Stappia indica: one gene and its partner. The protein of the gene in region 1 binds, or shares a complex with, the protein of each later gene. Links are inferred from orthologs where the notes say so. Each region holds a gene or a part of one and is shown in the gene's direction. Other genes may lie near its edges. The genes, in order: trxA and GH266_RS03850.

Region 1 (13,989 bases):
CGCTCGGCGATGTCGAGGAGGACCTGCAGCTGCTGCAGGTCGAGGCCTGGGCGGACGGGCTGCCGCCGGCCCTGCCGGAGATGGAGCGGCGCTTTGCCATGACCCGGCTGGTGCAGGCCTGGGAGGGCGCGCTGCGCCGCGAGGTGCTGGGCCTGCCGGCCGGCGCGGTGCTGCGCTCGCCCGCCTCCGCCGCCGATGCCGCGTGGCTGGCCGGCGACCTGCTGGCCTTGATGGACGAGATGGCGACGGAGGAGATCCCGTGGACGGGGCTGGCCGGCCTCGTGCCGGAGGACCACGCCCGCTACTGGCAGATCACGCTGGACTTCCTGAAGATCGCCATGGAGCACTGGCCGGCCTATCTGGCAAGCCGCGAGGCGAGCGACCCGAAGGCGCGGCGCGCCGCGCTGCTGCGCCGCGAGGCCGAGCGGCTGCGCAAGAGCCCGCCGCGCGGCCCGGTGATCGCGGCCGGCGCCACCGGCTCCATCCCCGCGATTGCCGAGCTGCTGGCGGTGATCGCCGGGCTGGAGCGCGGCGCGGTGGTGCTGCCGGGCTTCGATGCGGGGATGGACGAGCGCAGCTGGCAGGCGATCCTTGGCGGCGAGGGCGTTTCGGGGAGCCCCAGCCATCCGCAATACGGCATGGCGCGGCTCGCCGGTGCGCTGAAGATCTCCCGCGACGAGGTGATGCCGCTGGCGGACGGCGCGAGCGAGACCCTGCGGCTGCGCGACAGGCTGGTCGCGGAGGCCCTGCGTCCGGCCGAGACGACGGATGTCTGGCCGCAGGTCGTCGCCGAGGTGCCGGAAGAGGCACGCGCCCATGCCTTTGCCGATGTGGCGATGATGGTCGCGCGCAACGAGGCGGAGGAGGCGCTGACTGTTGCCACCGCCCTGCGCTCGGCTATCGAGGAGGGCAAGACGGCGGCGCTGGTGACGCCGGACAGGACGCTCGCCCGCCGTGTCGCCGTCGAGCTGTCGCGCTGGGGCCTGCAATCGGACGACAGTGCGGGGCGCCCGCTCGACCAGACCGCGCCCGGCGTGCTGGCCCGCCTTTCCGCCCGGCTGGCGCTGGAAGGGCTGGAGCCGGTGGCCCTGCTGGCGCTGCTGAAACACCCGCTGACGCGGCTTGGTTTGCCGTCTAATAAGATACGTGCCGCCGCCCGCGCGCTGGAGCGCGCCGTGCTGCGCGGACCGCGCGCAAGGGCCGGCACGCAGGGCCTGCGCGAGGCGGTTGCCGCCGCGCGGCATCTGGCGACCGAGAGCGAGACCCCGCCGCGCCTGCCGCGCTGGCAAAAGCTGCATGAGGACGACTGGGACGATGTCGCCGACCTCGTCGACAGGTTGGCCGAGGCGCTGGCGCCGCTGGAGCGCCATGCGGAGACGCGCGAGCCGGTGGACGTGGTGCAGCTCGTCGCCGATCACGAGGCGGTGCTGCTGAACCTGGCGCGGGACGAGGAGGGACGCTCCGACGAACTCTATGCCGGCGAGGCCGGCGAGGGGCTGGCCGCCGCCTTTGCCGAGATGATCGCCGCCGGCCCTTCGGGCCTGCAGGCGCCGCCCGCCGACTGGCCGGACATGTTCATCGCGCTCGTCTCCGGCATCAATGTCCGCCGCCGCCTGCCGGGCGATCCGCGCATCGCCATCTTCGGACCGATGGAAGCCCGGCTGCAGGATTTCGACATCCTGGTGCTCGGCGCGCTCAACGAGGGCAACTGGCCGCAGGCGACGCGCAACGACCCCTGGCTCAACCGGCCGATGAAGGGCGGGCTCGGCCTCGACCCGCCGGAGCGGCGCATCGGCGCGGCCGCCCACGATTTCTCGCAGGCGCTGGGCGCGGCCCGAGTGATCCTGTCGCGGGCCGAGCGCTCGGGCGGCGCGCCGGCCGTCGCCTCGCGCTGGCTGCTGCGGCTGACGACGCTGCTGGGCGAGGGTGTCACCGCCGCGATGCAGGCGCGGGGGCAGGCCCTGCTGGCGCTCACCGCCCATCTCGACCGGGTCGAGACGGGGGCGGCGCCCGTTGCAAGGCCGGAACCGGCGCCGCCCGTTGCCGCCCGCCCGCGCCGGATCTCGGTAACCGAGGTGGAGCTGCTGATCCGCGACCCTTATGCGCTCTATGCCCGCAAGGTGCTGGTGCTGGACCCGGTCGAGCCGATCGGCGGCGATCCGGGCGCGGCGGAAAAGGGCACGCTGATCCACGATTGCCTCGCCGAGTTCCTGGACAGCTGGAGCGGCCCGTTCGATGAGGCGGCGCTGGCGCATCTGATCGCCATCGGCCGGGCGCAGTTCGCCCCGCTCGATGCCTTCCCGGCGATCCGCGCCGTGTGGTGGCTGCGCTTCGAGCGGATCGCCGCCGCCTTCATCCGCCACGAGGCAGGCCGCGCCGATCTGATCGCCGGTCGCCATTTGGAGATCCCCGGGGCGCTGGAGCTCGATCTTGCCCCCGGCGGGCGCGTCACCCTGTCGGCGCGGGCCGACCGCATAGACAGGATGGCCGACGGGAGCCTCGCGGTGATCGACTACAAGACCGGGCAGGCGCCGAGCGACAAGGAAGTCGCCGCGCTGCTGGCGCCGCAATTGCCGCTGGAAGTGGCGATGATCGGCAAGGGCGCCTTCGGCGAGGTCGACCGCGCGGCCCCCGTCGCAACGCTCGCCTATATGCGCCTGACCGGCGGGCGGACGCCGCTGGAATGGCAGGACAGGACGCCGAAGAATACCAGCGTCGATGAACTCGCCGACGAGGCGCTGGCCCGTACGGTGAAACTCTTTGCCGGCTATGAAAATCCGCAAAAGGGCTATCTGTCGCGCGCCAGGGTGCGCAAGGAGGCGGAGATGTCCGGCCCTTACGACCATCTGGCGCGGGTGCGCGAATGGGCGCTCAGCGGAGGGGAGGAGGAATGAGCACCTTCGAGATCCCGCTGGCGACGCGCGAGAGGCAGGCGTTGGCCGCCGACCCGCGCCGCTCGGCCTGGGTCAGCGCCAATGCCGGCTCCGGCAAGACCTTCGTGCTGGCGCGGCGGGTGATCCGCCTGCTGCTCGCCGGCACCGCGCCCTCGCGCATCCTCTGCCTGACCTTCACCAAGGCGGCGGCCTCCGAAATGGCGACCCGCGTCTTCGAGACGCTGGGCTCGTGGATCGCGCTGACCGACGAGGCGCTGGCACGCGAACTGGAAGCGATCGAGGGACGGCGGCCGGATGCGCGCGGACTGGCGCGGGCGCGCCATCTCTTCGCCGTGGCGCTGGAAACGCCGGGCGGGCTGAAGATCCAGACGATCCACGCCTTCTGCGAGGCGATCCTGCACCAGTTTCCGCTGGAGGCGAATGTCGCCGGCCATTTCCAGGTGCTGGACGACCGGCAGGCGGCGGACCTGCTCGCCGGCGCCCGTTCGCGCGTGCTGGCGCTGGCCGAGCGCGAGCCGGAGAGCCCGCTGGGCCGGGCGCTGGTGCATCTGGTCTCCGAGCTGCCCGACAAGACGGTGGAGGCGGCGCTTGCCGACCTGATCGCCCGCCGCGACACGCTGCGCCGCTGGCTGCGGGACGCCGGCTCGCTGGATGCGGCGCTGGTACAACTGACCCGTGCCTTCGGCCTTTCGGAGGGCGAAACGCTCGCCCGTCTCGATGCGGCGCTGCGCGAGGAGGTCTCGATCTCGCCGCAGGAGGCGCTGGCCTATGCCGAGGCGCTGGCGAGCGGCGGATCGCGCGACAACGAGCGGGCCGAGCGTCTGCGCATGGCGGCCCGGCTCGCCGGCAGCAGGCCGGACGAGTGGTGGGAGGTCTGGCACCGGGTCTTCCTCAACAAGGACCTGGCGCCGACCAAGGCGCTGGCGACCAAGAAGGTGGAAGAAAACTTCCCGCAAGTGGTCGAGCGGCTCTTTGCCGAGCAGGAGCGGCTTTTGGCGCTGCTCGAGCGGCGGCGGATCGCCTATGCGCTGGCCGGCACGGAAGCCGCGCTGCGGCTCGCCGATGCCATGCTCGACATCTACGAGCGCGAGAAGACCCGGCGCGGGCTGATGGACTTCGAGGACCTGATCGTGCGCACGGCGAGCCTGCTGTCGCGCGCGGATGCGGCCTTGTGGGTGCAGTACAAGCTCGACCAGGGGCTCGACCACATCCTGGTCGACGAGGCGCAGGACACCAGCCCGCACCAGTGGCGCGTCGTCCAGGCACTCGCAGAGGAATTCTTCGCCGGAGCCTCGGCGAACGAGCGCATCCGCACGCTCTTTGCCGTCGGCGACGAGAAGCAGTCGATCTATTCGTTCCAGGGCGCGGTGCCGGCCTATTTCGCCGACATGCGCCGCTATTTCGAGCGGCGGGCGAAGGATGCCGAGGCGGCGTTCGAGCGTGTCGAGCTGACGCTCTCCTTCCGCTCGCGGCCCGATGTGCTCTCGGCCGTCGACACGGTGTTCGAGGCCCCCGACATGCATGCGGGCCTGTCGCAGGAGGCAGGCGCGCCGATCCATGAGGCGGTGCGGCGCAACGACCCCGGCATGGTCGAGATCTGGCCGCCGGAGGAGCCGGTGGAGCAGGAGGTGCCGGACGACTGGACCGCGCCGGTCGACCGCATCGGTGCGGACAGTCCGATGCTGCGGCTGGCCGACCGGCTGGCGCGCTCGGTGCGGAGCTGGTGGAAGAGCGGCGAGGCGGCGCCCGGCGACGTGCTGGTGCTTGTGCGCAAGCGCGGGCCCTTCGTCGATGCGCTGACGCGGGCCCTGAAGCGCGAGGGCGTGCCGGTGGCCGGCAGCGACCGGCTGGTGCTGAACCAGCATATTGCGGTGGAGGATCTGCTGGCGCTCGGCCGCTTCCTGCTGCTGCCCGAGGACGACCTGTCGCTTGCCTGCCTGCTGAAGAGCCCGCTGCTCGGCCTCGACGACGACGCGCTGTTCCGCCTCGCCCGGCCGGACGGAGCTTCCTTGCGCTCCGGCACGCTGTGGCAGTCGCTGCGCCGGCAGGCGGACAGCGATCCGGCGTTCGAGCGGGCACGCGAGCGGATCGAGACCTGGCGCGCGCGCGCCGACTTCATGCCGCCCTTCGAGTTCTTCTCGCGGCTGCTGGGCGCCGACGGGGGACGTCGCGCTTTCCGCGCCCGCCTCGGCTCGGAAGTCGACGACGTGCTCGACGAGTTCCTGGCGGTGACGCTTGCGTTCGAGCAGACCGGCGTGCCGGGGTTGGAGGGCTTCCTCGCCTGGTTCGCGGCCGCGCCGACGGAGGTGAAGCGCGAGCTCAATGCGGCGCGCGGCGTGGTGCGGATCATGACCGTGCACGGGGCGAAGGGGCTGGAGGCGCCGCTCGTCGTGCTGGTCGACGGCGGCGCGGCACCGGTCAGCGCCCATCACGACCCGGTCTTCATCGAGCGGGCGATGCCCGGCAATCTCGGCGAGGTCACGGGCCTTGTCTGGAACCCGGTCAAGGCCGAGCGCAGCCCCTGGCACGGCGAGCGGCTGGACGCCCTGCGCCAGGCGGCGGCCGACGAATACCGCCGCCTGCTCTATGTGGCTATGACGCGCGCCCGCGACCGGCTGATCGTCTGCGGCTGGATGCCGGCGCGCGGCCAGTCGGAGGAGTGCTGGCACGCGCTGGTGGCACGCGCGCTGGAGCCGGGTGCCCGCGACGGCGAGGCGGGAGACGGCGGCCCCTGCCGCATCTGGCAGCGCCCCGGCACCACCGCGCCGGCGCCGCTGCTGGCGCGAGGGACAGAGGCTGCGGAGGAAGGATCGTCGCCGCCGGCCCCTGCCTGGTTGTTCGCGCCGGTAGCAGCGCCCGAGCGCCCGCGCCGCCTGCGCCCGTCCGAGGCCTTCGACGAGATGGAGGCGAAGGAGGGGGCCGAACCGGTGCCGGCGACCGACCGGCTGGCGGAAGCGCGGGCAGCTCCCGACTTCGCGCTGGAGCGCGGCCGCCACCTGCACCGGCTGCTGCAGCTGCTGCCCGAGCTGCCGCCGGCAGAGCGCCGCGCCGCAGGCGGGCGCTATCTCGCCCATGCCTTGAGCCCGCTCTTTGCCGCAAGGGCGGAGCAGCTCTTGAACGAGGCGCTCGGCGTGCTGGAGCATCCCGGCTTTGCCGCCGTCTTCTCGGCCGATGCGCGCGCGGAAGTGCCCCTGGCCGGAACGCTGCGCCTTGCCGACGGCTCGGCCTATGAGGTGTCGGGCCAGATCGACCGGCTGCGCGTCGACGAGGACGCGGTGTGGATCCTCGACTTCAAGACCGACCGGCGGGTGCCGGAGGGGCCGCACGAGATCGGCGAGGCCTATGTGGTGCAGCTTGCGGTCTATCGCCGGCTGCTCGCCGACATCTGGCCGGGGCGGGCCGTGCGGGCCGCGCTGGTCTATACGGCCGGGCCGAAGCTGGTGGAACTGCCGGGCGAGGCGATGGACGCGGCGGTGGCGGCGCTGGCGCCGGCCTGAGACCGCCGCGACACGGGTGCGACCCAACGCTTGCTTGACGCGGGCGGGTCGCCTTCCTACGTTCGGGGCAACGAAAGGATGCGTCGCATCCGCGAGCTTTTGGAAAGGGCATGAGATGGCCACTTCAGTCGTGACCGATGAGAGCTTCGAAACCGACGTCCTGCAGGCGTCCGGCACCGTCGTGGTGGACTTCTGGGCCGAATGGTGCGGTCCGTGCAAGATGATCGCACCGGCGCTGGAGGAAATCTCCGAAGAGATGAGCGGGCAGGTGAAGATCACCAAGCTCAACATCGACGAGAACCAGAACATGGCGATGAAGTACGGGGTGCGTTCCATCCCCACGCTCATCCTGTTCAAGGACGGCCAGCCGGTCTCCACGCAGATCGGCGCGGCACCGAAGAACAAGCTGGCCGCCTGGATCCAGACTGCGATCTGACGCAGTCCGGTCTAGGGCGAACCCTGAACCGAATCACGCCGGTCCGGCTTGCCTTTGAAGGCTTGCCGGATCGGTGCGTCTTGCGTGGGATGCGGGCAGGCCGAAGGGCCGGTCGGCAGTTCCGCGCATCGGCGAGAGCCCGGATTTCCCCTGGCCGCTGATGGCCGGGCGAGAGGCGGGGGCGCCGGTCGGACCAGACCTTTTTCTGAAGACGCCGAGCATTGCCGGGAAGACCATGAACGACAGCAACGACAAGACCAATATCAACCCCGAGGATGCCGTTTCCGGTCATGAGGCCGAGAACGGCGGCGAGGCGCAGGCCGCGCTCGATCCGACCGAGGCGCTGCTGGCGGAAAACGCCGAGCTGAAGGATCGCATGCTCCGCACCATGGCGGAGATGGAGAACCTGCGCCGGCGGACCGAGAAGGAAATCCGCGACAGCAAGCAATACGCCGCGGCCAGCTTCGCCCGCGACATGCTGGGCGTCGGCGACAACCTGCGCCGGGCGCTGGAGGCGATCTCCGCCGAGGCCCGCGATGCGGCCAACGAGAGCATGCGCGCCCTGATCGAGGGCGTCGAGATGACCGAGCGCGAGATGCTCAACCAGCTCGACAAGCACGGCGTGCGCCGCATCGACCCGGCCGGCGAGAAATTCGATCCGAATTTCCACCAGGCGATGTTCGAGGTGCCGAACACCGAGGTGCCGAACAACACTGTCGTGCAGGTGATGCAGGCCGGCTACGTGATCGGCGACCGCGTGCTGCGTCCGGCGCTTGTCGGCGTGTCGAAGGGCGGGCCGAAGGAGCGCAAGCCGGAGGGCGAGGCCCCGGCGGCCGAGCCCGGCTCGACGGTCGACCGCACCGCCTGAGTATGTTTGCGGGCCTCCGATGAGGTCCGATCTTACGCTTTGCGAGAAAGGCGCGCCCATGGCGCGCCTTTTTTGCTGTTGTCCGCTGGCAGCCGGCGTCAGTCGAAGCGGCTGAAGACCAGCGCGGCGTTCACCCCGCCGAAGCCGAAGGCGTTGGAGAGGACATGGTCGACCGGCGCCGACCGGGCGCCTTGCGAGATCAGGTCGAACCCTTCGGCCTCCGCCATCGGCCGGGCGATGTTCAGGCTGGGCGGCAGGGTCCTGTCGCGGATGGCAAGGACCGAGAACACGGCCTCGATGGCCCCTGCTGCCCCCAGCATGTGACCGGTTGCCGACTTCGTGGAGCTGATCGGCACGCGGCCGCGCGCAGCGCCCAGGACCCGCTCCAGGGCGGCGAGCTCCGCCGCATCGCCGACGGGCGTCGAGGTGGCATGCGCGTTGACATAGCCGATATCCGCAGCCTCGAGCCCGGCCATCGCGATGGCGATCTCCATCGCCCGCGCGGCCTCGCGGCCGTCCGGCCAGCCGGCGGTGACGTGGTGGGCGTCCGTCGTGGTGCCGTAGCCCGACAGGACGGCCAGGGGGCGAGCGCCCCGGCGCTCGGCATGGTCCAGCCGCTCGATGACCAGCATTGCCGCGCCTTCGGAGAGAACGAACCCGTCATGGTCCGCGTCGAACGGACGGGAGGCGCGCTGCGGGTCGTCATTGTAGCCGAAGGACAGCGCCTTGGCCGCCGTGAAGCCGCCGATGGCGACGGGATCGACGCAGCCTTCCGCGCCGCCGCACAGGGCGATATCGGCTTCGCCCGAGCGGATCAGGCGCATGGCATCGCCGATGGCCTGGGCGGAGGCGGCGCAGGCCGTGGTGGGCGAGCCGGCCGGCCCGTTGAAGCCGAAGCGGATCGACACCTGGCCTGCCGCGAGATTGGGCAGGAACGAGGGAACGACGAAGGGAGACAGCCGGCGCGGCCCTTCCGTGCGGACCAGTTCGCTCGCCGCGGTGATCGCCGGGACGCCGCCGACCCCGGTGCCGATCTGCGTTGCGGTGCGCGCCCGCTGCCCGGGCTCCTCCGGGTGCCAGCCGGCCTGGTCGAGCGCCTCGATGGCTGCGGCCATGGCGTATTGGATGAACAGGTCGTTCCGGCGCCGGTCGCGGGCATCCATACAGCGCTCGGGGTCGAATCCCTCGGCATCCTCCGCGATGGAGGGGACCAGCCCGGCGATCCCGCATTTCCAGCCGGTCGTGTCGAAGCGGGTGTTGGCGACGATGCCGCTCTGCCCCGCGATCAGCCGGCGCCAGTTCGCCTCGATGCCGGCGCCCAGCGGGGACACGGCGCCCAAACCCGTGACGACAATCGGAACCGACATGCTAGCCTCCTTGGTAGGGTTTTGACGTGCATATACACATAGAGAGGCGAGCACAAGGGCCCGATCCGGGTTTCACGGCGCCGCCAGCCGGCGGGCGACGCTGAGATAGATCGCCGCTTCCTCTTCCGTGATGTCCTTCATCACCGACGCATAGGCGTCCGGCCATACCGCCAGAAGCGGCTCGAGAACGGCATCGCCCTCCGGCGTCAACTCGCAGACACGCTGGTTTCCGGGCAGTCCGGCAACGCGCCGGACCAGTCCCTTCCTGGCAAGGAGGTCGAGATTGCGCGTCAGGCTGGTCCGGTCGAGGGCGATGCGCCCGGCGAGCACCATGACCGGCTGCCCGGGCAGGTAGCGAATCGCCGCCAGCAGAAAGAACTGCTGGACGGTGACGCCGTAGGGCTTGAGCCTTGCGTCCCAGCGCTTGAGCAGCGCCCGCGAGGTCGCCACGGTGTTCATGATCAGGCAGTCGGCAAGGGCTTTGGGCAAGGTCATGCCCTCATTGGAAAGCAGCACCTGGCGAAGTCAAGACCTGGCGCGGCGCTCGCCGCCTCCGGGCGAAGTAACACGGGGGACAGCGCGCGTGCGCCTCACTTCGCCCGTTGCGGATGCGCCGGGTTACGGCCTAGCATCGCCGCATGGCGACCATGCTCCAGATCCTCGATTTTCTCGGCGTTGCCGTCTTCGCGGTGACAGGGGCCATCGTCGCCTCGCGCCTGCGGCTCGACTGTCTCGCCTTCGTCTTCTTCGCCGTGTTCACCGGCGTCGGCGGCGGCACGCTGCGCGACCTGCTGCTCGATGCGCCGGTTTTCTGGGTCGAGAACGAGATCTATCTCGTCGTCTGCATTTCCATCGGCGCGCTGATGTGGTTCGCAACGCCGGTGGTGGAACGGATGAGCAAGCCGCTGCGCTGGGCCGACGCGATGGGCCTTGCCGCCTATTCGGTGATGGGAGCGGCGAAGACGCTGGCGCTCGGCCACCCGCCGACGGTTGCGGTGCTGATGGGGGTGGCGACCGCCACCTTCGGCGGCATCATCCGCGACACGATCGCCGACCAGCCCTCGGCGCTGGTCAATCCGGAGCTCTATCTGACGCCGGCCTTTGTCGGCGCGGGCGTCTATGTCGGCCTGTTTTCCTTCGGCGTCGAGGCCTGGCCGGCGGCGATCGCCGGGGTCGTGGCGGCCCTGGTGCTGCGCGGCGGGGCGATCATCTGGGGCTGGAGCCTGCCGGCCTATACGCCGCCGGACGACAAGCCTTCCGGCAATCCCTGACGGCTGCCCCCGAAGACTGCCTGAAACGCATTCGGCCCGCGCGGACCTTGTGGCGCGGCGGGCCGAAATCAGACTATCGAACCGTTGCTGCGGGTCAGGCCGCGGAGCGGGAGGTAATGGCCTTGCCGCCATCGCCCTGCTGCTGGGCCTTCAGCCGGTCGGCTTCCGAGTGCCAGCGGTCGGCCTCGCGCCGCTTGACGCGGGCTTCCTTGCGCCACTTACCCTGGGCTGCCCAGGAGGCGACGCCGCCGATGAAGACGCCGAAGGCGACGGCCGCGAACAGGATCCAGAACAGCGGCGCATCGACGCTCACGGCCGGATCGGCCCGGTTGAACGGGTCGAGCGACAGCGTCACGACATGCCGGTTGGCGACCGCCAGCGCGATCAGCACGACGGCGATCGGCACCAGCACGAGGTTCTTCAGAAAGCGCGTCAATTCCTGTCTCCTGTACGCGATCTCCCGCGCGGCCGGTCGCCTGCGGTCCCGGCACCCGGCCCGCATTCGGGCCGCCTGCGGCCCGGGCTCCGATCAGGGCCGCTCAATCGTCGTCGGGGTCTTCCGAACCGTCCCCGTCGTTGAGACGCTCGCGCATCTCCTTGCCGGTCTTGAAGAAGGGAACGAACTTCTCCTCCACATCGACCTTTTGCCCCGTGCGCGGATTGCGCCCGGTGCGGGCCGGCCGGTTCTTCACCGAGAAGGCCCCGAAGCCCCGAAGCTCGACCCGGTTGCCGCTGCGCAGGGCATCGGTGATCTCGTCGAGGATCGCGTTGACGATGTTCTCAACATCCCGCTGGTAAAGATGCGGATTCTGTTCGGCGATCCGTTGCACCAGTTCCGACTTGATCATTCGCGTCCCCCTGTTCGGTCGAGACTTTCCGCCGCGTTGCGAGCGTGCCAAACGGACACAAGACCGTCAAGCGCAAGCCCTTCCGGGATGATGGCGCCGGCACCTGCCACCGCCTCGAGGGCACCGCTGGCGACCCCGGAGCCGAACCAGTGCGCCATCCGGCCGACGAAGGGCAGTCCGCCCTCCCTCTCGCGCGCGACCCGCCAGGTGACGACCGGCAGGTCGGCGGCGATGCCGCGTTCGGTTTCCAGCCACTTGAGGCTGGCTTCCTCGCCGCCGAGATCGTCGATCAGCCCGAGATCGCGCGCCGCCTCGCCGGAATAGACGCCGCCCTGCGCGACCGCGCGCACCGCGTCCACATCCAGCCCGCGGCGCTCGGCCACCCGGGCGACGAACCATTCGTAGCTGTCGTCGATCAAGGCCTGCAGATTGTCGCGCACGGCCGGAGGCGTCTGGGAATGGAAATTCGGCTCCGCCTTGAGCGGGCCGGAGCGCACCACGTCGAACTTGACGCCCAGCGTGTCGAGCAGGCCGCCGAAATTGCCGTACTGGATGTAGACGCCGATGGAGCCGGTGATCGAGGTGTGCCGTGCAACGATATGGTCGGTGGCGATGGCGGTCATGTAGCCGGCCGAGGCGGCCAGCGTGCCGACCTGCGCGACCACGGGCTTTTTCTCCGCCAGCTCGCGCAGCGCCATGTAGAGCGTCTCGCCGCCGACGGTGGTGCCGCCGGGCGAGTTCAGGTCGACGATCACCGCCTTCACCCGCTCGTTCTTGGCGAGCTCCTTGATCAGCTTGACCCGGTCCCGGTCGTCGACGATCAGTCCGCCGACCGGAAGCCGTGCGATGTGGGCTCCGCGCCGGTCGAGCGAGCCGAAGGCGCCGCTCCAGGCGAGCATCCCGCCGATCGCCACGATCGCGAGCAGGAAGGCAAAGGCCCTCCAGAACATCACTTTCCGGCGCAGTCGCCGTCGGTCGACCAGCGCGTCCGCATCAAGGGCCATGGGCCAAACCTTTCGCTCTTCCCGCTTCCAGGGAGGCTTATCGCTACATGGCTGAGCTGCCGTTGAAAAGCCCGAACTGGAAGAAACGGCCCGCAGGCGCGCAGCAGCATGCTTGCCGGACGCCGCGTCCTCTGGCACTCAGGCGCTCGCCACGTTTTGTTGCGGTGCACGATAACAGGTCGGGGAGGGCCTTACGAACCATGGCGCAAATCACCCTTAACACGCTGGACGCGCGCAAGGCGGACGGCCGCCGCTTCGCGATGGTCACCGCCTATGACGCCGGTTTTGCCCAAGCCGCCGCCGGCGCCGGCATCGAGACCCTGCTCGTTGGCGACAGTCTCGGCATGGTGGTGCAGGGACGCGGCTCGACCGTTCCCGTGACCATGGACGACATGGCCTATCACACGGCCTGCGTCCGCCGCGGCGTGGAGCGGGGCGAACACCGTCCGCTGATCCTCGCCGACATGCCGTTCGGCGCGGCCAATGCTCCCGATCAGGCGGCGGCCAATGCCGCCCGGCTGATGCAGGCCGGGGCCAATGCGGTGAAGATCGAGGGCGGCGCCTGGGTGGCCGAGACGATCCGCCATCTGACCGAGCGCGGCATGCCGGTCTGCGCCCATCTCGGTCTGACGCCGCAAACGGCCGACATGCTGGGCGGCTTCCGCCTGCAGGGCCGCAATGAGGCGGCCGCCGCGCGCATCCGCGAGGAGGCTCGCATGCTGGAGGAGGCCGGCGCCCGGCTGCTGCTGCTGGAATGCGTGCCCGATGCGCTCGGCAAGGCGGTGAGCGAGGCCGCAACGGTGCCGGTGGTCGGCATCGGTGCGGGGCCTGCGACCGATGCGCAGGTGCTGGTCCTGCACGACATGCTGGGCCTGGGCGAGGGGCGCAAGGCGCGCTTCGTGAAGGATTACCTTGCCGGGCGCGGCAGCATTACCGAGGCGCTGCGCGCCTTCGGCGAGGAGGTGCGCTCCGGCGCCTATCCCGCGCCCGAGCACTGCTACGGCTGAACCGCTCGGGGCGCGTGCCGTTCGCATCTTCCGGGCACGGGACCGGATGTGCCATCCTTTGCGCAGGCCACGGCAAGGGAGCGAAAGATGAGCGTTCGGATCGTGCGGCTTGGAACGCAGCGCAGCGAGGGCGAGGGGCCCCGGCTCGGCACGGTGCGCCGGCCGCCGCGCGGTGTGCGCAAGGAAGACTACGCGACCGGCAACTGGTACGACACCTGGCTGCCCGAGCTGTCGCCGAGTGCGGAGCTGGTGGCGAGCGCGCGGGCCGCGCAGTCGGAGGCGGACTGGGCGGCCTTCGTCAAGGCGTTCCGCAAGGAGATGGCAGCGCCTGGCCCCGCGCGCCTGCTCGACATGCTCGCAGCGCTGTCGCATTCGGGGGCCTTCTCGCTCGGCTGCTATTGCGAGGACGAGGCCCGCTGCCACCGCTCCGTGCTGCGCGAGCTGCTGACGGAGCGCGGCGCCGACATCGCCTGAAACGTGCCGCGAACCCGGCCCGGAACGAAAGAACCCCGGCCTTGCGGCCCCCCCGAAACGAAAGAACCCCGGCCGCGAGGCCCCCCAAACGAAAGAACCCCGGCCGCGAGGCCCCCCAAACGAAAGAACCCCGGCCGCGAGGCCGGGGTTCTGTTTTTTCGTAAGGTCGCGTGTTGCGATCAGTCGTCGGTCTCGCGGGCCTTGAGGGCCGCGCCGAGAATGTCGCCGAGCGAAGCGCCCGAGTCCGACGAACCGTACTGCGCAACGGCTTCCTTCTCCTCGGCGATTTCCAGCGCCTTGATGGAGACCGACACGCGGCGGGT
Region 2 (14,014 bases), 2.5 Mb from region 1 along the record:
ATGCCCGTCACCGCGTGTGTGTCGCGCCAGAACATCCGGTTCTTCGGTGTGCCGCGCACGCTGGTGACGCCGCCGCGTCCGCGTCTGCGCGGCCACCACAGATAGATGCCGGTGCCGACCAGCAGGATCGACCAGCCGCCGACGATCTCGATCACGCTGCGTACGGTGGGTCCGAAATAGCGCAAGCTGTGCAGGTAGCGCACGGTCCACATCACCGTGCCGCGGTCGGGCAGGGCGCCCAGCACCGTGGCGTCGTAGGGATCGACATAGACGGCCAGGCGCTCGCCCGTGTCGGCGCTGACGGTGATCTCGGCCGAGGCGTTGGCGGTCGGCGGATCGGTATATTTCACCGCCCGGCCGGGATGGGCGTCGAGCGCGGCAGCAATGATGGCGGACGGGGTGGCCCTGGCGGCGTTTTCGCGGATTTCCACCCGCTTCAGGTCCGCGTGCAGGATCGCGTCCAGCTCGTCGCGGAAGAGATAGAGCGCGCCGGTGACGGCGAGCGTGATCATGAAGGGCAGGACCAGAAGGCCCGCATAGAAGTGCCAGCGCCAGACGGCACGGTAGAGGTCGGAGCTGGAAGCGGGGGAGGCGAGCGCCCCCGTTCCGGCGTCCTGCGCGGTGGTATCGGTCATGGATGGATCTCCGGGCACAGGGCGTCCTTCGCCGCGCGTATTGCTGCGGCGGGCGGACGGCCAAGTTGCCGTTATTCGGGGTGAAGCGTGGCGCCCCCGCGTAACCGCAGGGGCAGCCCTGCTTAGTGCGTGCTGTGGTCGGTCTTCTTCGTCTCGCCGTGACCATGGCTGCCATGGTCGGCCGCCTTGCCGCCGGCGCCCATCTTGTCGGCCGCCAGCTCGACCTCGATGTCGCCGCCCTTCTCGAAGGTGAGGGTCAGCGGCACCTTGTCGCCTTCGACGATCGGCTGCTTCAGGCCGATCAGCATGACGTGGAAGCCGCCGGGAGCCAGCTCCACCTTGGCGCCGGCCGGCACTTCGAGACCATCGGCGAGCGGACGCATCTTCATGATGCCGCCGGTCATTTCCATCGTGTGGATCTCGACCTTCTCGGCAATCGGCGAGGAGCCGCCGACCAGCCGGTCGGCCGTGCCGCCCTCGTTGGTGAAGCTCATGAAGGCGCCGGCCACCTTGGCGGCGGGCGGCGTCGCGCGGGTCCAGGGATGGCCGATCTGGATCTCGCCGACCCGGTAGCTGTGGGCCTGGGCACCGACGATGGCGACGAGCGTCAGGGCTGCCGCGAAGACAAACTGAAGAGTACGCATGGGATAGGCTCCATAAGTCGCAAATATGCTGACCGGCGGCCATCGGGCATGGCCGGTCCTTTGGGTGTTGGTTTGCGTCAGATGGAGAGAGGCGGCGGCGCGCGGGCCGGTGGCGGCGGCCCTTCCGCGCGCTCAGCCGCGGTCGGGGCGGGAACCGGCACCCAGGCGGCGGTCTCGGCCGGCTCGGGAGCGGGCAGGACGATCGCGACAGGGGCCGCCAGCGTGCCGCCGGCGCAGGCGAGCTTGCACAGCGTCGAGCAGCAGTCGCGGGCCAGGTCCTTGAGCGGATGGTTGTCGTCCGGATCGGCAATCGCCGTCGGCGAGCACAGCACATAGGCCGGGCTGGTGCCGTCGGCGGCCATCACCGTGCGCGCATTGGCGGCGACGACCCCCTGCAGCAGCATGGCAAGGACGATCGTCGCGGCCATCGACCACGTCAGCAACCGGTCCTTCAGGAGTTCCCTCATGCTGTGCATGGATCGTCTCTAGCGCCGCCGCGCGCATCTGTCACGGGGGGAAATCGTCGCGGGGCAGATGGCTCTCCGGGACGACCGCTTTTATAGTGATCGCATGAGCGCCGGCACCTGGCCGGCATGTGCGAAAGGCGGGCAGGTGGACGCCAGCGAGGGCATCAAGGGACCAACCGGCATCGGCGCGCTCGTCGGCGCTGCGGTGCGCCGCGAACGCCTGCGCGCCGGCCTGTCGGCAAGCGAGCTTGCACGCGCGGCCGGCCTTGCCAAGTCGACCCTGTCGCAGCTGGAATCGGGGAGCGGCAATCCCGCCATCGAGACCCTGTGGCTGCTTGCCAATGCGCTGGGCGTCAGCGTCGCCGCGCTGCTGGAGGCCCCGCGCGGCGAGATCGAGGTGATCCGTGCCGGCGAGGGGCCGTCGACCCGTTCCGACCATGCCGATTATCTCGCCCGGCTTTTGTCGGCGGCGGGACCGGGCACAAGGCGCGATCTCTACGTGATCGAGGCCGAGCCCGGCTCGCCGCATCTTTCCGCGGCACATCTCTCGCCCGGTCATGGGCCGGGCACGCGCGAGCATGTGGTCGTGATGCGCGGCCGCGCGCGTCTGGGGCCGGAAGGACGGGAGGTCGAGCTTGCCGCCGGCGACTATGCCGCCTATCCGGCGGACACCCCTCACACCTTCGAGGCCTTGGAGCCGGACACCCGCGCCGTGCTGATCATCGAGCACGGCTGAAACCGCTTTACGCCTCTACCGCGTGCCGCAGGGCGGCGAGCGCCAGCAGCCGCGTCGAATCGAGCGTCGGCAGCGGCGAGTTGCCGTCGTTCATCAGGAGCGGGATCTCCGTGCAGCCGAGCACCACGGCATCGCACCCGTCCTCGCGCGCCATGCGGCCGATGACCTGCTGGAAATACGCCTCCGCCGAGACTTCCAGCCTTCCGCGCACCAGCTCGTCCATGATGATGCGGCCGATCTCGGTCCGCTCCGCCTTCGTCGGCAGCACGGTCTCGATGCCCTGCCTGCCGAGCGCCTGCGGGTAGACATCGCTTTCGGTCAGCCACACCGTGCCGGTCAGAGCCAGCCGGCGAAAGCCTCGGCGCGCGGCCTCCTGCGCCACCACCTCGGCGATATGGAGAAAAGGCAGGGGCATGCGGTCCGCCACATGCGGCAGGCCCTGGTGGATGGTGTTGTCCGGGCAGATCAGCAGCTGCGCGCCGGAAGCCTGCAGCCGCCTGGCGCTGTCCAGCATCAGTTCGCCGACAAGATCGGCGCGCCCCGCCTCCAGATGGCGGACGTAGTCGATGAGCGGCTGCATGTGCAGGCTGACCGGCGGATTGCCATGCGCCCCGAGCAGGGCTTCGGCTTCCGCGCAAAGGATGCGGTAGCACTCCGCCGCCCCTTCCGCCGAACAGGCGATGATGCCGACATGCCGTGCCATTTCCGCGCTCCATCCATCGTTCCGGACATTTGTTCATTATATCGAACGATCTTTCCGGTCAACCGGACGGGGCGGATCCGCGCTCACACCTTCCGGGCGACAGCGCGGAACACAAGCTCCCACAGGCAGGTGGCGCCGCTCGCCTGCCGCTCCTGCCGCAGCCGCGCGTCCAGCGTGTCCGGATCGGCGCTGGCCATGTCGGTGATGCCGAAGCCCTCCAGCCGCGGCATCACCGCGCGCACGATCATGCCGACGGGATAGCTGCTGTCCGGCGTCAGGAGGTTCGCCTCCGCCCGCACGCTCTCGACGGCAAGGCCCGCCGCGCTCATCACCTCGTGCAGCGTCAGCCCCATGTCGAGCCGCGCGCCCTCCCGGCGCAGCATTTGCGCCAGCCAGTCGCGCACCTCGTCATGCAGGGGCAGGGGATGGCGTCCGGGCACCAGCTTCGAGGCGTCATGCTCGTGAAAGGCGAAGACCCCGCCGGGCTTGAGCGCGGTGCCGAGCGCTTCGACCGCCGCGACCGGGTCCTCTTGGTACATCAGCACCCTGCGGCCGACGACGGCGTCGATCATTCCGTGACCGGGAAGCTCCGCGTCGAAGCCGCCCTCGATGACGCTCACATTGGCAAGGCCTTCGTCCGCCGCCATCCGCCGGGTCGCCTCCAGCATGGCGGGATCGCGGTCGACGGCCAGCACCCGGCCCCCAGGGCCGACGCGGCGGGCGATCATCCGCGTCACCGCGCCGGTGCCGCAGCCGATATCGACCACCGTCCAGCCGGGGGCGATTCCCGCCTCGTCCAGCAGGCGCTCGGTCATCAGGTCGACGGGGTTCGGGCTCATGCGGAACGGTCCTTGTCTGCGGTGCGGCGGGCATCCTCGGCGGCTGCCGCGATATCCGCAAGGCCCACCGCGGCAAGCGGCATGTGCAGGCGCAGCCGGCGTGCGGGCGCGCCCGCCTCGTGGATGCCGATCACCGTCTCCACATCCGGGCAGCCGTCCTCGCCGCAGGCCAGCTCGCTGACCGAGATCACCGCGTCCTCGCCCGGCGCCAGCACCTTGCGCACGCCCTGCTTGACCCGCTCGCGCAGGGCCTGCCGGTCGCCCTCCGTGTGGCTTCCGGCCGTCTCGGCGGGGGAGGGACGCCGGTCGCGCGGTGCGAACGGATTGACGAAGAGGCGCATGGTGGGGATCCTGATTTGTTATGTAATAACGTTTCAAGATTGGCGAATGAGGAGGCGCGCGTCAAGGCGGTTGCGCGCGGCGGCGTCCCGATGTATCCATATATCCAGAAGGAGAGATAAATGGATAAGTCATCCGCGCTCATGGCGCTGGCGGCGCTCGGTCAGGACACCCGGCTGGACATCTTCCGCCTGCTGGTGAAGGCCGGACCGCAGGGCGTTGCCGCCGGCGAGATCTCGACGCGCCTCGGCGCGGTCCAGAACACCGTGTCGGCGCATCTCAAGACGCTCGCCCAGGCCGGCCTGGTCCAGGCCGAGCGGGACGGGCGCAGCGTGCGCTACACCGCCGACATGACCGGCTTCCGCGATCTTCTCGCCTTCCTGATGGAAGACTGCTGCAACGGTGCACCGGAGCTCTGCCGCCCGGTGATCGAGGCGGTGACCTGCAATTGCTGATCTCCCGCCAGGCGGGAAATGGAGGGGTAAATGACCGATCGCGTCTATAATGTGCTGTTCCTGTGCACCGGCAATTCCGCCCGTTCGATCCTGGCCGAGGCGATCCTCAACCGTGACGGACAGGGGCGGTTCAAGGCCTTTTCCGCCGGCTCGCAGCCCAAGGGCGAGGTGCATCCGCAGGCGCTTGCCCTGCTCGCCAAGCTCAACCACGACACCGGTTTTGCCCGTTCCAAGAACTGGGAAGAGTTCGCGCAGCCCGGCGCGCCGGTGATGGATTTCGTCTTCACCGTCTGCGACAACGCTGCCGGCGAGGCCTGCCCCGTGTGGCCCGGCCAGCCGATGACCGCCCATTGGGGCGTGCCGGACCCGGCCGCCGTCGAGGGGACGGCGAGCGAGGTGGCGCTGGCCTTCGCCGACACCTACCGGATGCTGGCCAACCGCATCTCCATCTTCACCGCCCTTCCGCTCGCCTCGCTCGACCGCATGACGCTGCAGTCGCGCCTCGGCGAGATCGGCCGCGACCTGCCCCGGGCCGGCTGACCAATCCAGGATATCATCATGACGGATCATGCTATCGGGGACGGCGACGGCGCCGCCCCGGCCATCGGGTTTTTCGAGAAGTACCTGACTCTCTGGGTGGCGCTGTGCATCATCGCGGGGATCGGCCTCGGCCACATGCTTCCGGGGCTGTTCAGGGTCATCGCCTCCGCCGAGGTGGCGCAGGTCAACCTGCCGGTTGCCGTGCTGATCTGGCTGATGATCGTGCCGATGCTGCTGCGGGTCGACTTCGCCGCCCTTGCGCAGGTCGGCACGTTCTGGCGCGGCATCGGCGTGACGCTGTTCATCAACTGGGCGGTCAAGCCCTTCTCGATGGCGCTGCTCGGCTGGCTGTTCATCGGCTACCTGTTCCGGCCCTGGCTGCCGGAAAGCCAGATCGATTCCTATATCGCCGGCCTGATCATCCTGGCGGCGGCGCCGTGCACGGCGATGGTCTTCGTCTGGTCCAACCTGACGCGCGGCGAGCCCAACTTCACCTTGTCGCAGGTGGCGCTCAACGATGCGATCATGATCGTCGCCTTCGCGCCCATCGTCGGCCTGCTGCTCGGCCTGTCCGCCATCACGGTGCCCTGGGACACGCTGCTGATCTCGGTGCTGCTCTACATCGTGCTGCCGGTGATCGTCGCGCAGGTGCTGCGCCGGCGGCTGCTGGCAAAGGGCGGTCAGCTGGCGCTCGACCGGCTGGTCGGGGTGTTGCAGCCGGTCTCGCTGGTGTCGCTGCTCGCCACCCTGGTGCTGCTCTTCGGCTTCCAGGGCGAGCACATCATCGCCCAGCCGCTGATCATCGCGCTGATCGCCGTGCCGATCCTGATCCAGGTCTACTTCAATTCCGGTCTCGCCTATCTGCTCAACCGGATGTCCGGCGAGCGGCACTGCGTCGCCGGTCCCTCCGCCCTGATCGGCGCTTCGAACTTCTTCGAACTCGCCGTTGCCGCCGCCATCGCCCTGTTCGGGCTGAATTCCGGTGCCGCGCTGGCCACCGTTGTCGGCGTCCTCGTCGAGGTGCCGGTGATGCTGTCGGTGGTCTGGATCGTCAACCGGTCGCGGGGCTGGTACGAGCGCGGATCGCGCGTCGCGGGCAGCACAGACTGACGCCTGCGTCCCGACACCTTTCGACGAAAGCACTTGCCGGGCCTGCCCGCCTGCCGTAACCCTTGTTCGAGTTTTTTCGAACAAGGGTTACGGCACATGACCGCGCGGCTCGAGCAGACGGCAGCCCAGTTGCTGGCGCTGGGCAATCCGCTCAGGCTGCGGATCTACCGCATCCTGGTGCGTGCGGGCGCCGAGGGCCTTCCCGTCGGCCGCATCCAGGAGCAACTGGAGATCCCGGCCTCGACGCTGTCCCATCACTGCAAGCAGCTTGTCGATGCCGGGCTCGTCACGCGCGAGCGCCAGGCGACGACGCTGATCTGCCGCGCCCATTATCCGGCCATGCGGGCGCTGCTCGGCTATCTCGCCGAGGAGTGCTGCGCCGACGGCACCCGCCCTTCCGATCTTGCCGATGCGCCTCCCTCCTGCCGGGGCGCATCCGTTCCCGACCCCGCCACCTGACCCCGCCACCCGGCCCTGCCATCGTCCGGCCACCGTCCGGCGCGCTTTCACGAGGATCACGTTCATGTCGCAGCGCCCCCTTGGCGTGGATGCGCCGCCGGCCGGGACCGGCTGGTTCATCACCGCGCTCGGCATCGCCCAGATCTGTTCCTGGGGTACGCTGTTCTACGGCTTTCCGCTGATCGCCGAGGCGATGCGCGGCGACCTCGGCTGGTCCAAGCCGGTGCTCTACGGCGCGGCGACCCTCGGTGTGGTGCTGGCCAGCATCGCCGCCTATCCGGTGGGGGCGGCGATCGACCGGGGGCGCGGGCGCTACCTGATGGCCGGCGCCTCCGTGCTGGCCGGCCTGCTGCTTCTCGCCTGGTCGCAAGTGGAGGATGTCGCCGCCTTCTATGTGGTGCTGGCCGGGCTCGGCATGCTGCAGGCCGCGACGCTCTACGAGCCGGCCTTCGCCGTCATCGCTCGCCGGGTCGGAGCCTTGCGGGCGCGCAGTGGCATCACCGCGCTCACCCTGTGGGGCGGCTTCGCCAGCACCGTCTTCATTCCGATCATCCAGATCCTCATCGAGACGCAGGGCTGGCGCGGCGCGCTGGTGGTGATGGCCGGCGTCAATGGTCTTCTGTGCGCTTCGCTGTATTTCGCGGCGATCGATCCCGCGCGCGATGCGCCCGTGCCGGTGCGAGAGGACGGCAGCGCGCCGCTGTCGGGCCGCCGCGCGGTGGCCGCGGCCATGCGCCGGCCGGCCTATTGGGGGCTGATGCTGGCCTGGGTCTCCTATGCGGCGGCGTTTTCCTCGCTGACCTATCACCTCTATCCGCTGCTGCTGGAGCGGGGGCTGGATGCGGCCGGCGTCGTCGCGGTGATGGCGGTGATCGGCCCGGCCCAGGTCGCCGGGCGCATCGCCATCCGCATGCTGGCGCCGGCCGCGCCCGTGCGGGTCATCGGCTCGGCCGTCGTCATCGTCTTTCCGCTCGCCGCCGCAGCGCTCGCCTTCGCCCCGCCCTCGGTGCTGGTGATCGGCGCCATTGCCGCCGTCTACGGCGCGGCCAACGGCATGATCACCATCGTGCGCGGGCTTGCCGTGCCGGAGATGGTCAGCCGCGAGGCCTATGGCGCGGTCAGCGGCTCGCTCACCGGGCCGATGAACCTGATGCAGGCGGTCGCCCCGCTCGCCGCCGCGCTGCTGTGGCAGGCCTCGGGCGGCTACGGTGCGGTGCTGGCTGCGATCTTCGTCGGCGCGCTGTTCCTCTGCCTGGGGTTCTGGTTCGCCGCGCTGAAGGCTTCGCGTTGAAAGACCCTGTGCTGAAGCCCGGCGCTCACGCCTCGTCCTGCAGGTCCTCGGCCAGGAAGTCGATCAGCGCGCGCACCTTCGGCAGCAGGTAGCGGCGCGAGGGATAGACCGCATAGATCTGCGTGTCCTCCGGTGCCCAGCCCTCCAGCACCGTCTCCAGCCGCCCGGCGGCAAGGTCCTCGCGCACGTAAGGTGCGGGGATCAGCGACAGGCCGTAGCCGGCCAGCAGCGCCTCGCGCACGGCAAGGCTGGTCGACACCCGGTAGCGGCTGGCGACCGGCACGCTCGCGCGTTCGCCCTCGCGCTCCAGCGCCCATTCCGTGGCATTGCCGGACAGCGAAAACTGGACGATCCGGTGCGATGCGAGTTCCTCCGGATGGCGCGGCCGGCCGGCCTTGTCGAGATAGGCGGGCGCGCCGCAGATCACATGGCGCATGCTCGTCAGCCGGCGGGCGACGAGACTGGAATCCTCCAGCTTCGACGTGCCGCGGATGGCGATATCGAAGCCGTCCTTGACCAGGTCCACCTGCCGGTCGTCCAGGTGCAGGTCGATCTCCACTTCGGGATAGGCCAGCATGAAGGCGGTGATCGTGCGCGACAACCGGGTGACCGTGAGCGAGATCGGTGCCGCGACCCGCAGCAGGCCGCTCGGCCGGTGGCGCAGCGGCTGCATTGACCCGTCCGCCTCGGTCAGGTCATCGAGGATGCGCGCCACCTGCTCGTAGTAGAGCCGGCCCGGCTCGGTCAGGCTCATCCGCCGCGTCGTCCGGTTGAGCAGGCGCACGCCGAGATGGGCTTCCAGCTCGCCGATATTCTTGCTGATCGCCGCCGGCGACAGCGAGAGGCTACGCGCGGCGCCGGCGAAGGAGCCCTCGTCGACCACCCGGCGAAAGACGCGAAGCGCGGTGAGCTGTTCCATTCCGGCGTTGCCTCATTCCTTGTGAACGTCACTTGGCAACGCACAGACTATTATGCGTCCTATTATGCGTCGGTCCTGAGGGCGGTCAGTAAGCCTTGATAATCGGTCCTAATGAGACCCTGGAATCATCGCCGATTGGAGTGAAACGGACCGTCTTCCCAATGCCGCTGATCTCAAAGCAACGATATGCATGAGGGAGGGGGCTCCACTGAGGCAGTTCCGAAAAGTCGATTGTTCGCTCGACAGATCCGCTCTGGATGATCATTGATCCAGCAGATCTCTTCACGTTCAAAATGAACTTTGTAGTTTTGCTGTCCGTCACATACTCGGCGTTATTCTGCTTTCCATCCAGGTCCAGTGTTTTGTTCCCGAAATAATCTATGGCCTGGGCCCCTGCATGCGACGAGAAAACGACGGATTGACTTGCTTCCGGTTGCTGTTGTCCTTCGACCAGTATCAGGTCGATCCACGATCTGGCGAAAGCCGGATGGACAGGAGGGCTGGAGGCTCCGCTCCAATTCCTGACAAGGGGAAAAGATTCCAGATTGTATCCCTCGAATGCAAACAGCGGATACTGGTTCAGTTTCTCGATGGCCCAGCCGTCACGTTTGACGGCATTCTGCAATCTCGTGGCTTCGAAGATGAGATTGAATTCATGATAGGAAAAGCCCCGTCCTGCCCTTGTGCGCATGAGGTCGAAACCTTCCGTCTTCAGGACGAGGTCCTTAAAAGACTGCCGGCTCGGGAAAGCGGTTGCGTACGCCGCAGCGATGTCATCGGGGAGCGCGTCAAAATGAGGTATTTCGGAAGTGTGCAGGTCGATCGGATTCAGCCGGTTGGGTCCCTCTCCGATATAAACTGCTGCGCCGCGCTCCAAAAACGATTTAGCTGAATTCAAAGCCGACATTCTTTCCGCGAACGTCATATGCTCGAGTACAGCATAGAATATCACAAGGTCGAACGGGCCGTGGCTGTCCCATATTTTTTCAAGGTCATCGCCGTTTGTCTGAATAAGGCGAACATTCTTCAAGCCAAGATCTTGAACGAGAGAGTTCGCTTCATCGAGCGATTTTTTGTCGATGTCGATGCCGGTGTAATTTTCGGAGAGCCTGCTTAGGCCGTAGATCTTTGCGCCCTGCCCGCAGCCGACCTCGAGTACATTTTTGAATTTATTTTTGTTTGCGCCTCGGCATATAAAAGGTACGCTGCAATAGGCGAAGTAATCGTGCCGCCTGCGTGATACGGGATTCTTGAATTGCTTGTCTTTAGGTAGGCGGCTTCTTTCAATCAAATCATTGGCACTTATTTGCCGGTTGCTTCGAGCTTCATCCAGGCAAAATGCGTCAAGATTCCATTGCATAATATCAAGGCCTCGTCACTGAGAATTCTGTGGCGGCGAAAAGCGCTAGCGGTTGGGGGACCTTCGCTGAAACTGATTTGGCGATCAAGACTATTTGCCCCGGCTGTGGACGTGTCACCGCCGAGCGGCGGCAAATATGCAAGACCTCTTACTTTGCGACAGCGAGAGGCTACGCGCGGCGCCGGCGAAGGAGCCCTCGTCGACCACCCGGCGAAAGACGCGAAGCGCGGTGAGCTGTTCCATGACTGTTCACTTTCAGTTGCGAGTGATCGGATGAATAGCCGGATTATCGCGCGGATGGAACGGGAATATCTCTTGAGGCAGAGGGAGCACGGGCTCCCGGCACAGTTCCACGGAGAGATCTGCATCATGACCGCCCCTGACGTCGCTACCGATATCGCCACCCTTCTGGAAGGCCGCGTCTCGGCCAACCTGTTCGACCCTGCAGCCCGTCTTGCCGCCGCCGAGGTCGAGGAACTCGTCCATCTCGCGACCCGGGCTCCCAGCGCCTACAACCTGCAGAACTGGCGCTTCGTCGCCGTGACGTCGCCGGAGGCCAAGGCGCGGCTGCGCGAGGCGGCTTATGGTCAGGCCAAGGTGTCGGAGGCCGCCGTCACCTTCATCGTCGTCGGCAGCCATCCCGAGGCGGCAACTCTCGGCGCGCGGCTGCGTCCTTCCGTCGAGGCCGGGTTCATGCCCGCCGACATGGTCGGGGGCTGGGTCGATGCGGTCGCCGCGGCCTATGGCGCGGACCCGGTTGCCGCGCGCGACGAGGCGGTGCGTTCGGCGACGCTCGCCGCCTCCTTCATGATGGTTGCCGCCGCGGCCCGGGGGCTCGCCAGCGGGCCGATGGTCGGCTTCGATCCGGCCAAGGTCGCAGCCGAGTTCGATCTCACTGAGGGCGAAGTGCCGGTGATGCTGCTGGCCGTCGGCCGTGCCGCGCCCGGCAACTGGCCGCAAAAGCCGCGCCGTCCGCTCCGCGAGGTGCTGTCGCACGCCTGAGCCTGCAGATGGGCGAGGGGGCTTGTCTGCCCGTCTCGCTCCCGCCAAGATCGCCGGGCGGCGCGCCTGTCGCCCGGCCCGTTCCCGCCCTTCCTCAAACGAGGCCCGTCATGTTCCGCGCTTCCGATCTTCTGGCCACCGCGCTCGCGCCGGTGGTCTGGGGCAGCACCTATATCGTCACGACCGAGCTGCTACCTCCCGGCCATCCGGTGTTCGTCGCGGCCGCCCGCGTCCTGCCCGCCGGCCTGCTGCTACTGCTGATCGTGCGCCAGCTGCCGCGCGGGCAGTGGATCTGGCGGTCCTTCGTGCTGGGCGCGTTGAACTTCGCCATCTTCATGGTGCTGCTGTTCATCTCCGCCTACCGGCTGCCCGGCGGCATCGCCGCCACGGTCGGCGCGGTGCAGCCGCTCATCGTCATCTTCGTCGCGGCCATGCTGCTCGGCAGCGTCATTCGCCCGCTCGCGGTTCTCGCCGCCCTTGCCGGGCTGTGCGGGGTGGCCCTGCTGGTGCTGCGCAACGAGGCCGCGCTCGATGCGATCGGCATTGCCGCGGCACTTGGCGGGGCGGTCTCCATGGCCTTCGGCACGGTGCTGACCCGCCGCTGGCAGCCGCCGGTCTCGCCGCTGGTCTTTGCCGCCTGGCAGCTGCTCGCCGGCGGGGTGCTCTTGGTGGCGATGGCAGTCGTGCTGGAGCCGCTGCCGCCCGCGCCGAGCGCGCGCAACATGGCGGGCTTCCTCTACATGAGCCTGTCCAGCGCGCTGACCTATGTGCTGTGGTTCCGCGGCATCTCGCGGCTGGAGCCCTCGGCTGTCGCCTCGCTCGGCTTCCTCAGCCCCACCACCGCCGTGCTGCTCGGCTGGGGTCTGCTCGGCCAGGCGCTCGCCCCGGCGCAGATCGCCGGCGTGGTGCTGGTGCTTGCCGGCGTGTGGGCCGCGCAGGTGGCCGTGCGCCGGGCGCCGAAACCGGCCTCGGTCGGATCCTGAAGGGGAAACGTTTCGGGACGAACGTTGCGGGACGAACTTTGCGGGACGGGGGCTCAGCCTGCCGTCTCGCCGTCCTCGGTCTCGAACTGGATGCCGAGTTCCGTGGCGGTGCGCCAGCGCACCATGGCGGTGACGGCCATGTCCTCGTTGAAGATGCGCAGCTCGAAACGGTCGGGGACTTCGGCGGTGCTCGGCAGTTTCAACAGGGCGCCGTCATCGGACAGGTTGCGGACACGGCATTCGTGGATCTTTGCCCCGCCATCCACGACGATCCGCCCGCTTTTCAGCGTTCGGTGGCGCGGACTGCTCCGCCTGTCGCGAATCGTCATCTCATCCCGCCTCCAAACTCGCGCGAACTATGGCCCCACTTGCAGTGATTCTCCAAGTGGGATGCGGCTGCAATAGGCCGATAATCGGGTTTTTTGCGGATTGACCGCGGTGGCGGAATTGCGGGGGGCGGCCCGTCGCTTTCCTGCAACACTGCCGCAGGCTCGTCGCGGGTCTGCCGGGCCTGCACCTCGCGCGGCTTGACCCTGGCGCTGCGGCAGGTCAACCCTGACCGCTCACAGAGGGAGACACCATCGCCATGACCCTGCTCGTCCTGGGACTCATCGTTTTCATCGGCATCCATGCCGTCCCGATGATGACCGGCCTGCGCGACAGCCTGAGGGCGCGGCTCGGCGCCGGCGGCTACCGCATTCTTTTCACGGTCGCCTCGCTCGCCGGCTTCGCGCTGCTGGTCTACGGCTATGGCGCCGCCCGCGCGGACGGCCCGCCGATCCTTTACGATCCGCCGGTGTGGATGCGCCATGTCACCCTGCTCCTGATGCTGCCGGTCTTCGTGCTGCTGGTCGCCTCCGGCGCGCCGGCCGGTCGGATCAAGAAGGCGGTGAAGCACCCGATGGTGCTGGCGGTGAAGATCTGGGCCCTGGCGCATCTGCTGGCCAATGGCGATCTGGCCTCGGTGCTGCTGTTCGCGGCCTTCCTCGCCTGGGCCGTCGCCGACCGGATCTCGCTGAAGCGCCGCCCCGCGACGCTGGACGGGGTCGCGACCGGCGCGCCGTCGGCCGCGGGCGACATCGTCTCGCTCGTCGTCGGCCTCGGCCTCTATCTCGCCTTCGTCTTCTACCTGCACGAACTGCTGATCGGCGTGCCGGTCGTGTAACGAGACGCGGCGCGCGCCTGCCTCACTTGCGCCACGAAGACGCGCAAGGGGAGAGGCGCGCGTTCATTTCGGTGCCTGCCGCTTTTCGGAGCGGACACTGCCGTTTGCCAGTGAAAGGTCAAATGGATATGGTGGCGCCGCGCCGCACCGGCAGACCGGGCGGCGCATTTCTCAAGTATCGGGAATTCGCAGCGTATGTCCGACATTTTTCGCGAGGTCGACGAGGAGATCAGGCACGAGCGCTACAAGCGCCTGTGGAACCGTTTCGGGACCTACCTGATCGCCGTTGCCGTCCTCATCGTTGCCGGCACGGCCGGCTGGCGCGGCTGGCTCTACTGGCAGGAGAGCGTGGGCCGCGAGGCCGGCG

The links.
Region 2: the proteins of trxA (region 1) and GH266_RS03850 are in contact, whole or in part, in an NMR structure (PDB 2IPA), measured with the Bacillus subtilis proteins. The link is inferred for Stappia indica from one-to-one orthologs.

What each region holds. Positions count from the first base shown.
Region 1 is NZ_CP046908.1:3,347,086-3,361,074, forward strand. The notes cover bases 5,207-8,166. They hold trxA (thioredoxin), read left to right. Parts: upstream 5,207-6,506; coding sequence 6,507-6,827; downstream 6,828-8,166. Other genes in these bases: addA (double-strand break repair helicase AddA), read left to right, coding at 5,207-6,391; grpE (nucleotide exchange factor GrpE), read left to right, coding at 7,063-7,695; fabF (beta-ketoacyl-ACP synthase II), read right to left, coding at 7,794-8,166. Also shown: double-strand break repair protein AddB, read left to right, coding at 1-2,894; more of addA, read left to right, coding at 2,891-5,206; more of fabF, read right to left, coding at 8,167-9,062; GH266_RS15730 (MarR family winged helix-turn-helix transcriptional regulator), read right to left, coding at 9,135-9,557; GH266_RS15735 (trimeric intracellular cation channel family protein), read left to right, coding at 9,701-10,333; GH266_RS15740 (LapA family protein), read right to left, coding at 10,428-10,769; GH266_RS15745 (integration host factor subunit beta), read right to left, coding at 10,873-11,181; signal peptide peptidase SppA, read right to left, coding at 11,178-12,185; panB (3-methyl-2-oxobutanoate hydroxymethyltransferase), read left to right, coding at 12,386-13,192; GH266_RS15760 (DUF488 domain-containing protein), read left to right, coding at 13,280-13,666; rpsA (30S ribosomal protein S1), read right to left, coding at 13,846-13,989. UniProt on the Bacillus subtilis protein: Participates in various redox reactions through the reversible oxidation of its active center dithiol to a disulfide and catalyzes dithiol-disulfide exchange reactions.
Region 2 is NZ_CP046908.1:821,212-835,225, reverse strand. What follows is about bases 3,619-6,603. They hold GH266_RS03850 (arsenate reductase ArsC), read left to right. Parts: upstream 3,619-4,848; coding sequence 4,849-5,358; downstream 5,359-6,603. Other genes in these bases: GH266_RS03840 (ArsR/SmtB family transcription factor), read left to right, coding at 6,565-6,603; arsB (ACR3 family arsenite efflux transporter), read left to right, coding at 5,377-6,468; GH266_RS03855 (ArsR/SmtB family transcription factor), read left to right, coding at 4,486-4,818; GH266_RS03860 (nitrate reductase), read right to left, coding at 4,021-4,365; GH266_RS03865 (class I SAM-dependent methyltransferase), read right to left, coding at 3,619-4,024. Also shown: GH266_RS03890 (PepSY-associated TM helix domain-containing protein), read right to left, coding at 1-635; GH266_RS03885 (copper chaperone PCu(A)C), read right to left, coding at 758-1,279; GH266_RS03880 (hypothetical protein), read right to left, coding at 1,357-1,755; GH266_RS03875 (helix-turn-helix domain-containing protein), read left to right, coding at 1,892-2,482; GH266_RS03870 (aspartate/glutamate racemase family protein), read right to left, coding at 2,490-3,185; more of GH266_RS03865, read right to left, coding at 3,269-3,618; more of GH266_RS03840, read left to right, coding at 6,604-6,927; GH266_RS03835 (MFS transporter), read left to right, coding at 6,992-8,218; GH266_RS03830 (LysR family transcriptional regulator), read right to left, coding at 8,244-9,137; GH266_RS03825 (class I SAM-dependent methyltransferase), read right to left, coding at 9,223-10,497; GH266_RS23690 (LysR family transcriptional regulator), read right to left, coding at 10,612-10,740; GH266_RS03815 (nitroreductase family protein), read left to right, coding at 10,867-11,499; GH266_RS03810 (EamA family transporter), read left to right, coding at 11,610-12,482; GH266_RS03805 (PilZ domain-containing protein), read right to left, coding at 12,536-12,811; GH266_RS03800 (NnrU family protein), read left to right, coding at 13,069-13,647; GH266_RS03795 (tetratricopeptide repeat protein), read left to right, coding at 13,843-14,014. UniProt on the Bacillus subtilis protein: Catalyzes the reduction of arsenate [As(V)] to arsenite [As(III)]. In vitro, can dephosphorylate para-nitrophenyl phosphate (pNPP).